3 regions of the Micromonospora sp. CNZ280 genome follow, and region 1 is predicted to be linked to each of the others. Evidence: riboswitches for the same ligand, from Rfam matches in the RefSeq annotation. Region 1 holds a riboswitch; each other region holds the start of a gene.
What was found. Region 1 has a riboswitch for cyclic di-AMP ahead of FHX32_RS09925 (C40 family peptidase). Riboswitches for the same ligand answer to the same signal wherever they lie in the genome.
Positions count from the first base shown of each region.

Region 2: another riboswitch for cyclic di-AMP. It lies ahead of FHX32_RS12265 (VldE C-terminal domain-containing protein); the one in region 1 lies ahead of FHX32_RS09925 (C40 family peptidase).
Region 3: another riboswitch for cyclic di-AMP. It lies ahead of FHX32_RS30730 (C39 family peptidase); the one in region 1 lies ahead of FHX32_RS09925 (C40 family peptidase).

Region 1 is NZ_JAAOYP010000001.1:2,087,953-2,093,309, reverse strand. Features, by position in the region: gene FHX32_RS09940 (zinc metalloprotease) at 1-246, shown strand, start outside; gene FHX32_RS09935 (pyridoxamine 5'-phosphate oxidase family protein) at 310-855, opposite strand; gene dcd (dCTP deaminase) at 935-1,513, shown strand; gene FHX32_RS09925 (C40 family peptidase) at 1,571-2,611, opposite strand; cyclic di-AMP (ydaO/yuaA leader) riboswitch at 2,624-2,760, opposite strand; gene FHX32_RS09920 (peptidoglycan recognition protein family protein) at 3,003-5,042, shown strand; gene FHX32_RS09915 (C40 family peptidase) at 5,139-5,357, opposite strand, start outside.
Region 2 is NZ_JAAOYP010000001.1:2,568,467-2,573,823, forward strand. Features, by position in the region: gene FHX32_RS12260 (carbonic anhydrase) at 1-409, shown strand, start outside; gene FHX32_RS12265 (VldE C-terminal domain-containing protein) at 489-1,496, opposite strand; cyclic di-AMP (ydaO/yuaA leader) riboswitch at 1,501-1,631, opposite strand; gene FHX32_RS12270 (YibE/F family protein) at 1,798-3,165, opposite strand; gene FHX32_RS12275 (copper-translocating P-type ATPase) at 3,489-5,357, shown strand, end outside.
Region 3 is NZ_JAAOYP010000005.1:13,238-18,594, forward strand. Features, by position in the region: gene FHX32_RS30720 (hypothetical protein) at 1-224, shown strand, start outside; gene FHX32_RS30725 (hypothetical protein) at 341-1,108, shown strand; cyclic di-AMP (ydaO/yuaA leader) riboswitch at 1,396-1,537, shown strand; gene FHX32_RS30730 (C39 family peptidase) at 1,775-2,602, shown strand; gene FHX32_RS30735 (alpha/beta fold hydrolase) at 2,724-3,470, shown strand; gene FHX32_RS30740 (DegT/DnrJ/EryC1/StrS aminotransferase family protein) at 3,712-4,824, shown strand; gene FHX32_RS30745 (Gfo/Idh/MocA family protein) at 4,821-5,357, shown strand, end outside.

The sequences.
Region 1 (5,357 bases):
CACTGGCTGAACCTCTACCACACCTTCCAGGGCGGCTGCTCGGGTCAGGGTGACGGCGTCAGCGACACCCCGGCCGAGGCCTCGCCGGCCTTCCAGTGCCCGACCGGGCGGGACACCTGCACCGCCCCGGGCGTGGACCCGATCACCAACTTCATGGACTACACCTACGACTCGTGCATGTACCAGTTCACCGCCGGCCAGGCCAGCCGCATGCTGACCGCGTGGAACGCGTACCGCGCGGCCTGATCTGACGTACGCCCATCGGTGCCGGCTCCGCACAACGGAGCCGGCACCGATGTCTGCGCGACCTCAGGCGGCCTCGCGACGGGCGTCGTGGTGGCGCAGCCGCGACGCGGGCTCGGCGGTCGGGGAGTCGGCGGCCGAGCCCGGATCGAGCCAGACCTGAACGGCGGGCCGGCCGTGGCCGTTGCCGGGGCCACCCGCGGCGCCCGCGTCGCGGCGGGTCAGCATCGCCACGTCGACGGTGAACTCGAACAGCCGCCAGTCGACGTGTGGGGCGGCCCGGTGGCTGCGGGCCAGCCGGGCGACCCGGACCGGATCGGTGACCGGGCGGGCGTGCCCGGCGACGTAGGCCTCGTCGTCGCTCTCCTCCGGCGGGAAGGAGTGCAGCGCGTAGCGCCCGTCGCGTTCCAGGTCGCGCCGTTTCGGCGAGTCGACCACGAAGCAGAACAGCCCCTCGTCGGTGATTACCGGGGAGACCGGGTGCACCCGGGGCCCGCCGTCGGCGCGGACCGTGGCCAGGTAGCCGAAGCCCGGCCCGTACTGCTGCATGAGAAGGCGGATCCCGTCGGCGAGTCGGGGCTCGTCAGCGGCGAATTCGGACCAGGAAGCCATGTGGACAGTCTATCGAACAGGTGTACGAAGACCTAGTCCGACACGCAGGCCACCCGGGCCGCTTCGCTATGGTGTTCCGATGCTGCTCTCCGACCGCGACCTGGTCTCCGAGATCAAGGCGGGCGCCCTGGCGCTGGAGCCGTTCGAGCCCACCCTGGTGCAGCCGTCCAGCATCGACGTACGCCTGGACAAGCTGTTCCGGGTCTTCAACAACCACCTCTACACGCACATCGACCCGGCGCAGCAGCAGGACGAGTTGACCTCGGTGGTCGAGGTGCCCGACGGCGAGCCGTTCGTGCTGCACCCGGGCGAGTTCGTGCTCGCCTCGACGCTCGAGGTGATCTCGCTCGGCGACCAGCTCGCCGGGCGGCTGGAGGGCAAGTCGAGCCTCGGTCGGCTCGGCCTGCTGACCCACTCCACCGCCGGCTTCATCGACCCCGGCTTCTCCGGCCACGTGACGCTGGAGCTCTCCAACGTGGCGAACCTGCCGATCACCCTCTGGCCGGGCATGAAGATCGGTCAGCTCTGCATCTTCCGGCTCTCGTCGCCGGCCGAGCATCCGTACGGCTCGGCCGTCTACGGCTCCCGCTACCAGGGGCAGCGCGGCCCGACGCCGAGCCGCTCCTGGCAGCAGTGGCGCACCTGGCCGACCCGCTGACGCGGGCAGGAGAAAGGCCCGCTCCGACGCCGGAGCGGGCCTTTCCGTGGTACCCGGTCAGCCCGGCCGGCCGTAGCTGTGGATCGGGCCGTCGTCGACCTTCTTCATCTTGACCGGCACCCCGGCGCGGGAGGCGTGCACCACCCAGCCGCCGCCGACGTACATGCCGACGTGGTGCAGATCGGAGTAGTAGAAGACCAGGTCACCCGGGCGCAGCTCGCCCCGGCTGACCGTCCTGGTGACCCCGCGCTGCTGCGCGGCGTTGTGCGGCAGCGAGACCCCGGCCTTGGCCCAGGCGGCCAGCATCAGCCCGGAGCAGTCGTACGAGTTCGGGCCCTCGGCGCCCCAGACGTACGGCTTGCCGATCTGGGCGCAGGCGAACTTGACCGCCACCCCGGCCGCGCCGCCCGGGTAGCTGGCCGGGCAGGGGGCGGGACGCAGCGGCCCGCCGCCGCCGTTGCCGTACACCTTGATCCGCAGCTTCTGCAGCCGGTCGATCTCGGCGTTGATCTGCTTCTTCTTGGCCGCCAGCTGCGCCTCGGCCTGGGCGAGCTGGGCGACCATCTCGTCCAGTGGCGCCTTCTTGGCGGCCAGTTGGTCGCGCAGGTCGGCGACCTGCCGCACGTCCTGCTGTTGGCGGTCGGCGAACCGGTCGAGCATCTCGAGCTGCCCGACCACCTCGCCCGGCGAGCGGCTGCCCAGCAGGGCGTTGATGGTGAGCACGTTCTCGCCCTTGTAGGCGCGGACGGCCAGCGCGCTGACCTTCTCCATCGCCGCGTCGACCTGGGCTTGGAGGGGTTTGATCTGGGCGGCCAGGGCGTCGGCCTGCTTCCGCTTGGCGGCCAGGTCCTGGCGGGTGGCGTTGTGCCGTTCGATGATCGGTTCGAGCTTGTTCCAGTCCTCGTCGATCTGGCGCTCGATCTCGGCGACGGTGGGTTCGGCGTGGGCCGCCGTGGCGCCGCCGGTCAGGATGACGGCGAAGCCGGCCAGGGCGGCGAGTGCGGTGGTGAAGCGGGACCAGCGTGAACGCGGCGCAGCCGTCGCCGGGCCGGCGTACGCCGACCGTGCCGACGGTGGCCGCGGGGCATGGTGTGCCACCGGGCTCCGTACTCCTTCTTCCCAGACCGCCTACCGGGTTAGCTGACGGGTTCGGGCGGGAAGGGGACGCCCTACCGCAGTGGCTGCGGATTCACCCCGGGTTACCTGGTTCCCCGGTTCGCTCGCGAGCGATTCGGCGGTGTCGGACCGTTACCGCCCGGGTTGGACGGACCTGTTGCCGGGCCGACGAATGACCAGAGTAGAGACGGTCGTTATCAATCCGCAACCCGTGTCGCCGTGACACTCCGTACGCCGTGCGGGATCGACGGCCCTCGGCGGGACGCGTCGAAGGTTTTCTTCCTCATGGGTTGATATATGGAAAGGTATTGACGACAGGCCGGGCCCGGGGTGAAGGTGGCCGCATCGTCCACCCGTCTGACCAGGGGGTCCGATGCAGTTGTCCACAAGGTCCACGAGATCCACGAGATCGAGGAGCAGGCGCACCCTGCTCGCCGCCGCCGCGGCGCTCGCCCTGGCGGTCACCCCGTTCACCGCCGGTCCGGCCGCCGCCGAGCCCCTCGACCGGCAACAGCAGTACGCCGCCGCGGCCGCCGAGTTCGGCGTGCCGGAGAGCGTCCTGCTCGCCGTGTCCTACCTCGAATCGCGCTGGGACACCCATCCCGGCAACCCGAGCACCAGTGGCGGCTACGGTCCGATGCACCTCACCGACGCCGCCCACGTCACCGCGCAACCCGCCGGTGGCCACATCGACGAGGGCGAGGACCCGCGCGGTGACGAGGCGCGGTCGCTGACCGTCGCCGCGCCCACCGCCGCCCCGTCGGCACCGGCCGCTCTCGGCGACGCAGCGCTGCAGACCCTCCAGGCGGCCGCCGCGCTCACCGGCGCCAGCGAGGAGGCACTCCGGTCCGACCCGACCGCGAACATCCGCGGCGGGGCGGCGCTGCTCGCAGCGTACCAGCGGGAACTGGGTGGCCCGGTCGGCGCGGCCAGCGACCCGGCGGCCTGGTACGGCGCGGTGGCCCGCTACTCCGGCGCCGGCGCCGAGGACACCGCGGCCGCCTTCGCCGACGAGGTGTACGGGCAGCTCCGCGAGGGCGCGAGCCGGACGACCGACGACGGGCACCGGGTGACCCTGCCGGCCCGCCAGGTCAACCCGGACACCTCGACGCTGCACCAGCTCGGCCTGCGGCGCGGCGAGCGGCCCGACGGGCTGGAGTGCCCGGTCGGCCTCGGCTGCGAGTGGATCCCGGCCCCGTACGAGAAGTACGGCCCGGGCGCCGGCGACTACGGCAACCACGACCTGGGCAACCGGCCCGCCCAGCAGAAGATCGAGTACATCGTCATCCACGACACCGAGGGCTACTTCTGGCCCAGCGTCGGCCTCGTGCAGCGGGCCAACTACGTGGGCTGGCACTACACGCTGCGCTCGGTGGACGGCCACATCGCCCAGCACATCAAGGCCAAGGACGTCGGCTGGCACGCCGGCAACTGGTACGTCAACGCCAAGTCCATCGGCCTGGAGCACGAGGGCTTCGCCGGCCACGGCACCTGGTACACCGAGGCGATGTACCGCACCTCGGCCAAGCTGGTCCGGCACCTGGCACTGCGGTTCAACATCCCGCTCGACCGGCACCACATCATCGGGCACGACAACGTCCCGGGCACCGTGCCGTCGACCGTCGCCGGGATGCACTGGGACCCGGGGCCGTACTGGGACTGGTCGCACTACTTCGACCTGCTCAAGGCGCCGTTCCGGACCACCGGCACGGCCCACACCGGGCTGGTGACCATCGACCCGGAGTTCGCCGACAACCAGCCGGCGTTCACCGGCTGCTCGCGGCAGCCCCCGGGGGTGCCGAACCCGCCGCCGCCGGTCACCGACCCCTGCCCGCTGCGCGGCTCGTCAGCGGTGCTGCTGCGCAGCGCGCCGAGCCACGACGCGCCGCTCGCCGTGGACCTCGGCGAGCACCCGGACGGATCGCCGGGCACCATGTACGTCCCGGACCACAGCGCCCGGGCGTCGGCCGGCCAGACGTACGCCGTGGCCGAGGTGCGCGGTGACTGGACGGCGATCTGGTACCTCGGCCAGAAGGCCTGGTTCCACAACCCGGCGTCGGCGCGTACCGCGAAGTGGGCGACCGGCTTCGTGGTGACGCCGAAGCCCGGCAGGGCCACCATCCCGGTCTACGGGCGGGGCTACCCCGAGCGGGACGCCTACCCGACCGGGGTGCCCTACCAGGCGATCACGCCGCTGCAGTACACGCTCGCCGCCGGCCAGCGGTACGCGGTGGGCGGTGTCCTGCCGAGCGAGTACTACCGGGCCGTCACCTTCGACGGGTCGTCCCCGGGCGACTGGACCGTGATCCGCGGCGACCTGCGCTACGTGCAGGTCCAGTTCGGTCACCGGATCGGCTACGTGAACCTGGACGACGTGCTGATCCTGCCGTCCCCGGTCGGCGCTCCGCAGTGAGCCGCCCGGCCTGAGACGGGGTTCGTCGCCGAGCCCTGAAACACCGAGGGCCCCCGGTCGGTCGACCGGGGGCCCTCGTGCGGTACGGCGAACGGATCAGCCGGGTCGGCGGAACCCGGCGACCGGCATGGTGTTGATGCTGGAGACGTTGACCGGCTTGCCGGCCCGCGCCGCGTGCACCATCTTGTCGTTGCCGAGGTAGAGCCCGACGTGGTGCAGGTCGCTGAAGAAGAAGACCAGGTCACCCGGGCGGGCGTCGGAGCGCGAGATGGCCTTGCCCTCGTTCCACTGCGCCCCGGTGAAGTGGGTCAGGTA
Region 2 (5,357 bases), 480 kb from region 1:
TCCCGAGGTGCTCGGTAGCGTCGAGTACGCGGTGAGCGTCCTCGGCACGCCACTGGTGGTCGTGCTCGGTCACGACTCGTGCGGCGCGGTGCAGGCGGCAAAGACGGCGGTGGAGACGGACGCGTTCCCGGCGGGTCACCTGCGGGCGGTGGTGGACGCCATGATGCCCAGCCTGCGCCGGGCCGGGGCCGCGGGGGTGACCGACGTGGACGGGATCGTCGACATCCACATCGCGCACACCGTCGAGGCGATGCTGGGCAGTTCGGCCGTGCTGGCCGGCGAGGTGGCCGCCGGGCGCTGCGCGGTGGTCGGGATGTCGTACCGGCTGGCCGCCGGTGAGGTGCGGACGGTGACCGCCGCCGGCGACCTGCCCGACCACGCGGCGGATACGACCCCGGCCGTCGCCTGACCGCACCCCTGCCGCCGAAGACGCTGCGAGGGCCGTCCCACCGGGAACGGCCCTCGCGTCGCGCGGTCTCAGGATGTCGCTACAGCAGTGAGACGTGCACGTGGTCGGTGTGGTTCGACGGCCCGCTGTAGGACTTCCAGCCGGTCGCCGGGAACCAGATCTGCCGGTTCCAGATCACGTAGTAGACGCCCAGCCGGTCCGCGTTCCGGATCAGGAACGCGGCGAGGTTGTTGCCGTACATCCGGGTGTCCTTGTTGTGCCAGGGGGAGAAGCCGCTCTTCTGCAGCGACCAGTCGCAGGCCCGGCCCTTCGGGTGCTCCCAGGGGCCACCGGGGCGGTAGCAGCCGACGAACCGGTTGAAGCCGGCCCGCTTGACCTCCTTGTACATGTGCAACGTCCGGGGCGTGATGCAGCCGGAGGTGGTCGGGTCGTTCTCGCTGCACGACTCGGCCTTCCAGTCGCCGTCGGCGGTACGTCCCGGGGCGATCCGGGCGACCGGCGAGGTGGCCGACACCAGGCCGCCGGTGAAGCCCAGCCCGCCGACCAGCGCCAGCGCCTTCTCGGCGTCGCGCTTGTTCTTGGCCATCAGGTTGGTCTGCTTCTGCTGCTCGCGGATCTCGGCTTCGAGCGCCAGCTTCGCCTGCTCGGCGCGGGTCTTCACCTCGTTGATCTCGGCGAGCTTCTTGGCGTTGACCATGTTGAGCTCGTCCAGGGCGGTGGCCCGCTTGACGAACGTGTCGGGGTTGTTGGCCTCCAGCAGCATGGCCACGGCGCCGATGCGTCCCGTCCGGTACGACTGGGTGGCGAGCTGGGTGACCTGCGGGGCGAGCGCGGTCAGCTCGGCCTGGGCCCGGTCGACCTCCAGCGCGAGTTCCAGCTGGCGCTTCTTGGACTTCTCCAGCCGGGACTTCGCCTGCGAGTAGTTCCGGTTGGTCGACTCGATCACATCGGTGATCAGCTTCGAGTCGCCGTCCTCGTGTCCCGAGGGCTTGGGTGCGGCCGACGCCGGGAGGGGCCCGGCAAGGACGGCCAAGGCGGCGAGCACGGCCACCACAGGTGTCAACCAGCGGCGTAGGGGTGCCGTCACAGTGTTCCCTTCCGTCGACCGCCGACCGGGTTAGCTGACGGGTTCGGGGCGGAAGTGGCCCCTACCGCTGTCGCGGACTCACCCCACGTACCTGGGTCCCCGGCTCGCCTGGCGGCGATTGGGCGGCGGCACCGCAGGCGCCGCTGCGCGCCTTCGGCGGTGACCGGCAGCGAGGTTACCCGAGAGTCCACCGGTGGATCTACGTCCCGAAGCCGACTAAATGCGTTATTTCGTAGCGGCGGAGGGTGACCAGTGACGCGTTTATCAAGCTCGCCGGCCTGGACGGTCACGCTACGGAGTCTCACCATGTGGCGTCCGTGCTCCTGTCCGGATCGGGCCACCCGCTGGAGATGGCGGGGGACGTGTGTCCGGCGCGCGGCGCGGTGAGCGCCCGCAGCGCCTCGGCCCGGTCGGTGACCGGCCGGGAACCTTCCGGGGTACGCGACGGCTCGGCGCCGTCGCCGTCATCGGCGCCATCGTCGGTACGCGTGGTGGCGCGGCCGGCCGTGGTCACCAGCGCGGCGAGCGCCGTGGTCAGCGGTACGGCGGCGATCAGCCCGAGCGTGGCGACCGCGCTGCGGACGATCTCCTGGGCGAGGAACTCGCTGGTCAGGAGCTGGGTCACCGACCGGGAGTCCGCGGTGAGCAGGAGCAGCAGCGGCAGCGACGCGCCCGCGTACGCCAGCACGATGGTGTTCACCGTCGAGGCGATGTGCGCCCGGCCGACCCGGGTCGCCGCGCGGTAGAGCTGGAGCCGGGACAGCCCCGGGTTGGCGTGCGCCAGTTCGGTGACCGTGGCGGCCTGGGTCACCGTGACGTCGTCGAGCACGCCGAGCGAGCCGATGATGATCCCGGCCAGCAGCAGCCCGTGCAGGTCGACGTCGGCCTGGAACATCGACAGCGTGGTGGCGTCCTCGGAGCCGTACCCGGTGAGGTGGGTGGCGGCGGTGGCGAGGGTGCCCAGGACCCCGGTGAGCACCAGGCTGCCGAGCGTGCCGAGCACCGCCACCGAGGTCTGCGCGGTCACCCCGTGGGTCAGGTACAGCACCACGAACATGATGAGCGCGGCGCCGACGATCGCGACCAGCAACGGCGACCCGCCCGCGCTGATCCCGGGCAGCACGAAGGCGAGCAGGATGGCGAAGCTCGCCGCCAGGCCCGCCAGCGCGGCCAGCCCGCGCCACCGGCCGAACGCCACGATGGCGGCGGCGAAGAGGACGACCAGCCAGACCAGCGGCTTGCCGCGCTGGTGCTCGGCGATGTTGTAGCTGCTCGCCGTCGGGTCCGCCGGGTCGGTCAGCTCGACCAGGATGATCTCGTCGCCCACGGCGACGGTCGGAGCGCCCGGGCCGGTCGGCACCGGCGTCTGCACCTCCTGGCCGGCGTCCGGGCCGTCGGCCACCTTGACGGTGACCGTGCCGCACGGCCCCGCCGTCCCGCCCCCCTCCGGGGCCTCCGGCGTCGGCGGGCAGGCCTCGGTCACCACCCGGCTGACGGTGCCGTGGTAGCGGGGCGGATCGGTGCCCTGGTCGACCCCGGGGGTGTCGCGGGGCCAGAGCAGCAGGGCGGCGATCACGGTGACCACGACGAGCGGGACCACCGTCGCGACGAGGATCCGCCGCACCCCGGGCGGGGCGGACGGAGCGGGACGGTTGTGGTCGGCGCCCATTGAGTGTCTCCCAACGAATCCGGGGCGTGGTACGTGTCGGCGGGCCGGTCGGTTCAGTGCCGCCGTCGGGCCGGCCGGAATCGTGGGTGGGATCGCCTGAGGGTGGCGACGCCACCACGTACCGTCGGCCCGGCGGCCGGCCGGCCGCGTGCGATCGGCGGCGCCGGCGCCCGGCGGCGGGTCGGACGGTGCGAGATCCGAAGGGCCATCGTGCCGAATCGTAGCCATCCCGGCATCCGGACGCTGGTCGCGCGGGGTGGTGTCGGGCACCGGACCCGGCGGTTTGCCCCGTGCCGGCGGCGCCGGTCGGGGATGTTGGGGGCATGGCCGAGCAGACCCCGCCCCGCCCGGACGACGCGCCCCGCGCCGGCCACGGCGGGCATGACGAGCACGACAAGCACGCCGGGCACGACAAGCACGCCGGGCACGACAAGCACGCCGGGCACGACCCGGAGATGTTCCGCCGCCGGTTCTGGGTCTGCCTGCTGCTCACCCTGCCGGTGGTGGCGACCAGCCACATGGTGATGGACTGGTTGGGCTACTCGCTGGAGTTCCCGGGCCGGTCCTGGGTGGGGCCGGTGCTCGGATCGGTGGTCTTCTGGTGGGGCGGCTGGCCGTTCCTGGTCGGCGCCGTGCGTGAGGTGCGCGACCGGGCGCCGGGGATGATGCTGCTGGTCGCCATGGCGATCACGGTGGCCTACGCCGCCTCGCTCGCCACCAGCCTGGGCGCCTTCGACCTGGACTTCTGGTGGGAGCTGGCCGCCCTGGTCACCATCATGCTGCTCGGGCACTGGCAGGAGATGAAGGCCATCGGGCAGGCCCGGGGCGCCCTCGCAGCGCTGGCCGCCCTGCTGCCCGACGACGCCGAGCGGGTCGCCGGGGACGGCCGGCTGGAGCGGGTTCCGGTGGCCGAGTTGCGGGTCGGCGACGTGGCGCTGGTCCGGCCCGGCGGCCGGGTACCGGCGGACGGCCGGGTGGTGGACGGCGCCGCCGAGCTGGACGAGTCGATGATCACGGGGGAGTCCCGGCCGGTGCCCCGCTCGGTCGGCGACCGGGTGGTGGCCGGCACGGTGGCCACCGACTCGGCGGTCCGGGTGCGCGTCGAGGCGCTCGGCGAGGAGACCACGCTCGCCGGCATCCAGCGCATGGTCGCCCAGGCCCAGCAGTCCAGCGGGCGGGCCCAGGTGCTGGCCGACCGGTTCGCAGCCGGGCTGTTCTACGTCGCCACCGCCACCGCCGTGGTCACGGTGCTGGCGTGGACCGCGCTCGGCGACGCCGACCAGGCGGTGGTCCGGACCGTCACGGTGCTGGTGATCGCCTGCCCGCACGCGCTCGGCCTGGCCATCCCGCTGGTGATCGCGCTCTCCACCGGGCTGGCCGCGAGCTCCGGCATCCTGGTCAAGAACCGGCTCGCGCTGGAGCGGATGCGCACCGTCGACGCGGTGCTGTTCGACAAGACCGGCACGCTCACCCGGGGCGAACACGTGGTCACCGACCGGGCGGCGGCGGCCGGCTCCGACGCCGACGACCTGCTGCGGATCGCCGCCGGGGTGGAGTCCGACAGCGAGCACCCGCTGGCCCGGGCGATCGTCGCCGCGGCCGGACCGGGCGGCGGCCCGGCCCCGGCCACCGGGTTCCGCTCCCTGCCGGGCCGCGGCGTCCAGGCCACCGTCGCCGGGCGGGAGTACGCCGTGGGCGGTCCGGCACTGCTGCGCGAGCTGGGCGTACGGCTGCCGGAGGAGCTGGCGGCGGCGACCGACCGGTGGTCGGCCCGGGGCGCGGCGGTGCTGTACCTGGTGCGGCTGCCGGACACCGCGCTCGGCGCCTTCGCCCTCACCGACGAGGTGCGTCCCGAGGCGCGGGAGGCGATCGCCGAGCTGCGCGCCCAGGGCGTGCGGACCATCGCCATGATCACCGGGGACGCCCGGCCGGTCGCCGAGGCGGTCGCCGCCGACCTCGGCTTCACTCCCGGCGTCGACGAGGTCTTCGCCGAGGTGCTGCCGGCCGACAAGGACGGCAAGGTGACCGAGTTGCAGCGGCGCGGGCTGACCGTGGCGATGGTCGGTGACGGGGTGAACGACGCCCCGGCGCTGGCCCGGGCCGACGTCGGGATCGCGATCGGCGCGGGCACCGACGTGGCGATCGAGTCGGCCGGGGTGGTGCTCGCCTCGTCCGATCCGCGCGGGGTGACC
Region 3 (5,357 bases), on a different contig from region 1:
CGGCCGCGCCGGAGCCGGCGGTGTGCCCCGCCGCGGCCGACCACGCCGACGCGCTCGCCGGGTCCGCGCCGACGGCCGTCGTCGACGAGCAGCCCGCCGCGCCGGCTGCTGCGGTCGCCGAGCCGGCACCGGCCGACGCCTCGCCAGCACCCCGCGCCGCCGCACCGGTGCCGGCCGGGTCGGTCCCGGCCGCCCGGGCCCCGCGCGCCCCGCCGCGCGTCTGATCCGTCCGCGGGGCCGACGCCCCGCCCGCGATCCGTATCCCCGCACCCGTCCGGCGTCAGCGTGTCCGCACGACGCCCGGCGCGGCTCCCGCTTCCGCATCCGCTTCCCCCGTGAGGTGCCGACCTTGGAGACCGTCCTCTACCACCAGTTCCTGATCGACGTTCCGCGGGCCGCCGCCATCTGGTCCGGCCTGCTGGTGCTGGCGCTGACCGTGCTCACCGTGCTGGTCGCCCGCCCCGAGCGCGCGACCGACGAGGAGCCCGCCCCGGCGGGCGCCGAGCCGGCCGAACCCGACCTCGCCGACCTGCGCCGGTACGCCGGGGAGGTGGCCGTCGCCGCGACCCGCGCGGCGCAGACCGCCCGCCGCCGGCGCGCCGACTGGCTCGCCGCGCAGGCGGAGGTGGAACGCGCCTGGCAGGCGTACGACGAGGCGGAGACCGCCGCCCGCCGGTTCGTCGGGGCCGCCGCCCTGCCCGTCCCGCGCACCCCGCGCACACCGGCCGAGTACGCCGCCCGGGAGCGGTGGCTGCACCACGCGGCGATGGCCGCCCACTGGCGGGGGGAGCTGTCCGCCCGGCAGCTGTCCGACGTGTTCTGCCACCGGGCCGGCTGGGACTCCCGACGGCACCCGGTGGAGCAGGAGATCGTGCTCGCCCGTGCGGTACGCGAGCAGCGCCGGGCCGGTTACCGGCTGACCGCGGAGCGGGAGCGGTCGGCGTGGCGGGACGCCGAGCTGGCCGCCGAGGCGGCGCGCGCCCTGGCCGCCGAGGCGTACGCCGCCGCGGCCCGGCTCCGGCCGGGCCGGCTGCCCGCGCCGCGCGTCGAGGCGGTGCCGGCCCGTCAGGCCGCCCCGGCCCGCTGGCGCCCGGCCCGGGTTGGTTGATCGGGAAATATTCCGGTGACGCCGGTCACAGGCGACGGGAAATCGGTCATCGGGTGCGGACCGGCCAAGGTGCGCCGACAATTCCGTGACGGCGTCGCACCCTTGTCCGGTTGTCGCCCGGTAACGTTGTGCGAGAGGCCTGTCCTATCGAGTCACGCCAGTGCGTAACTGACCGCAAAATCGTCGGGCCGAGACAGGTTTAAGCAGGTGGGACGGGGTTGGCAGGCTTCCGACTGACCAGTAGTGTCGGCCCGTCCGGTGCGGTAACCGATCGCAAGAGGCGACGCCGCGCCGACCCGCCTAATCGTGATCATACGTACCGGGGAACCAATGCACCTCTGGGGTGAATCCGCGGGCTGCGGCTCGTGGTAGGGCGTACTTCCCGCCCGAATCCGTCAGCTAACCCGGTCGGCGGTGTCGGAAGGAGTTCCATCCTCGTGCAGCACGATCCCACCCTTCGGTTGTTCCCCGGCCTCCACGGCCCCGCGGTGCCCGTACTGCTCGCCCCGGTCGCGAGCTGACCTACCGGCATCCGCCCCGCCCGGCATCCGGGCGCTTTCCTGAGCGGCCCACCAACCCGCGGACCAGGGGTCCGCGTGGTCGAGCCGGCCTGCCCGCCGGCACCGCCGGTGCGCCGCTCGCCCCCCGAGTCCCCGTGGAGGAACCGTGAAGCACCACGTCAAGCGTCAGTTGCAGCGCATCGCCACCCAGCGCCCCTACCAGGTCGCCGCCGCCTCCGCCGCGGCCCTGGTGCTCGCCACCGGCGCCGGCGCGCTCGCCGCCGGCACCGACGAAACCCCGACGTCGGCCCCGGCCCAGGCCACGGTGGCCGAGCTGCGTGACGCGCCCGCCGTCGCCTCGCGCGGCGAGGCCCGGACGGGCACCACCCCGTCCAGCGCCGCGCCGTCCAGCGCCGCCCCCTCGGCCCCCGCCTCGTCGGCCGCGCCGAACCCGGACCTGACCCGCAAGGCGGCGCCGAAGCCGCCGTCGCGCAAGATCCTCGACTACGACTACCAGGCTCAGACGACCTTCTACAACTGCGGCCCGGCGGCCGTGCGGAACGCGCTCAGCGCCGCCGGCATCGCCCGCACCCAGGACGTCCTCGGCGCCCAGCTGGGCACCACCGAGATGGGCACCAACTCCGCCAACGACACCACCCGCGTGCTCAACGCCGTGGTGAAGGGCGACCCGTACCGGACCCGGATGATCTCGGGCGGGGCCGCCACCCCGGCTCAGATGGACCAGCTCCAGGCCGACGTGGTCCGGGCCATCACCGACGAGCGCGGTGTCGTGGTGAACGTCGCCGGCAGCGCCACCGACACCGACGGCGGCTGGCACTCCTTCCCCGGTGGGCACTACATCGCCGTGATCGGTTACGACGACGACGGCCGGCTGGTGAAGATCGCCGACTCGGCGAACCCGGCGACCGCGTCGTACTGGATGACCACCATCGACCTGGCGAACTGGGCGGCGACCCGCGGCTACTCCGCCTGACCGCCGCCTCCGCGTCGCCGAATCCGGGCGCCGGCTCCCCACCTGGGAGTCGGCGCCCGACGCGTGGTGGCGGACGGCCGACTCTCGCCCCGGCCGTCCGACCGGTGGCACACTGCGCCCTATGGTCGACGAATCGGGTACCCGGGACGGCCGGCGGGCGCTCCTGCTGCTGCTGCACGGCATGGGCGCCACCGGCGAGGTGTGGCTGCCCTGGGCGCCGCTGCTGGAGCGCCGGTGGGCCGGCCGCTGGCTGGCCCCGGACCTCGCCGGGCACGGCTGGTCCCCGCCGCTGCCGCGGTACTCCTTCGCCGGGCTGGCCAGGCAGGTCGCCGGTGGGCTCAAGCCGGCTGACCGGCTCGTCGTGCTGGGGCACTCCCTCGGCGGCGTGGTGGGGCTGGCGCTGGCCGCGCGTACCGCGGGGCTGACGGTGGACGCGGTGGTCGGGCTCGGCATCAAGGCGGTCTGGTCACCGGCCGAACTGGACCGGGCCGCGGAGTTGGCCGCCCGCCCGGTCACCTGGTTCGCGACCCGCGACGAGGCGGCCCGCCGCTACCTGAAGGTGGCCGGGCTGACCGGACTGTTCGCCCCCGACCATCCCGTCGTCGAGGCCGGACTGCGGCAGGTCGACGGCCGCTGGCGGCTGGCGATGGACCCGGCCGCGTTCGCGGTGGGGGAGCCGCGCCTGCCGGCCCTGCTGGCGGCGACCGACGCGCCGGTGGTGCTGGCCCGGGGCGAGCGTGACCCGATGGTCTCCGACGAGCAACTCAAGGAGCTCGGGGTGCCGGTGGTGACGCTGCCCGGTCTCGGGCACAACGCGCACGTCGAGGACCCGGAGGCGGTGCTCGCCCTGGTCGACCCGTACCGCTGATCCCCGCCGCCGCGGTCGCCGGCCGGGATGAGGGTGTTGTGCCGCGCCGCCCGGATCCCTCGGGATAACATGCCCGTACGTCCCGGAGTGCGCCGGGCGTCCTGTTTGTCCGGGTGGCCGTTCCGCACCGATCCCCATCGGGTCACCCGTCGCTGGACCCACCACCCCTCCTGTCCACAGGTGAACGACCTAGCGCCGCGTCCGATCCGGACGCGGTCGCTGTTCGACGGGAGGAAGCCCCATGGCCGGGCTGAACACAGAAGAGATTCCACCGGCGAAGCCGGTCATCGGCGAGGCCGAGATCGAGGCGGCGGTGCGGGTGCTGCGCAGCGGCCGCGTCGTGCAGGGTCCGGAGGTCGCCGCATTCGAGGAGGAGTTCGGCGAGCTGGTCGCGGGCCGGCACTGCGTCGCAGTGAACTCGGGCACGTCCGCCCTGCAGTTGACCCTGATGGCGCTCGGGTTCGGCCCGGGCGACGAGGTGATCGTCCCGTCGTTCTCCTTCGCCGCCAGCGCCAACGCGGTCCGGCTGGTCGGCGCCCGGCCGGTCTTCGTCGACATCGAACCGGCCAGCTTCTGCCTGGACCCGGCGGCGGTCGCCGCGGCGGTCACCCACCGCACGGTGGCGATCCTGCCGGTGCACCTCTACGGGCACCCCGCCGCGATGGACCGGATCATGGGGGTCGCCGACCGGCACGGGCTCGCCGTGGTCGAGGACGCCGCCCAGGCGCACGGCGCCGCCGTGGCCGGACGGCCGGTCGGCGCGTTCGGCACGGCCGGCTGCTTCAGCTTCTACCCCACCAAGAACATGCACTCGCTGGAGGGTGGCATGGTCAGCACCGCCGACGGCGAGCTGGCCCGTACCCTGCGGCTGCTGCGCAACCAGGGAATGGAGCAGCGGTACGCCAACGAGATCGTCGGCGCCAACATGCGGATGACCGACGTGGCCGCGGCGATCGGCCGGGTGCAGTTGCGCCAGCTGCCGGAGTGGACGGAGCAGCGGCGGGCCAACGCGAAGCTGCTCGACTCGCGGATCACCGGAATGGCCACCCCGCCGGTCGCCGACGCCGCCCGGCACGTGTACCACCAGTACACGGTGCGGGTGCCGGGCCGTCGGCGCGACGCGGCCCGTCGGCGCCTCACCGAACTGGGCGTCGGCAACGCCGTCTACTACCCGACGCCGATCCACCGCCTGCGGCCCTACCTCGCCGAGGACGGCCGGCCGGGCCCGTGGGAGCTGCCGGAGACCGACCGGGCCGCCGCCGAGGTGATCTCGTTGCCGGTACACCCGTCGGTGTCCCAGCAGGACCTGGAGCGGATCGCCGAGAGCGCCAACCTCGCCGGGGGTGCCCGATGACCCGGGCCCGGCTGCGCGCCGGCCTGATCGGCCTCGGCGCCATGGGACGTAACCACGCCCGGGTCCTCGCCGCCCTGGACGGGGTGGAGCTGGTCGGCATCGTCGACCCGGCGGGCGACCCGACCGGCGCGCTGCGAGTGCCGGTCGTACCGGATCTGGACGGCCTGCTGGCGATCGGCGTCGACTACGCCGTGGTCGCCTGCCCGACGGCGCTGCACGAGCAGGTCGGTCTGGCGCTGGCCGCCAGTGGCGTGCCCGCGCTCATCGAGAAGCCGCTCGCCCAGTCGGTGGCCGCCGCGAGCCGCCTGGTCGAGGCGTTCGAGGCCGCCGGCCTGGTGGCCGGGGTGGGCCACATCGAGCGGTACAACCCGGCCCTGCAGAGCCTGCGCCTGCGGCTGGAGGCCGGCGAGCTGGGCGAGGTGTTCCAGGTGGTCACCCGGCGGCAGGGGCCGTTCCCGCACCGGATCGCCGACGTGGGTGTGGTGATGGACCTGGCGACCCACGACATCGACCTGACCAGCTGGGTGGTCGGC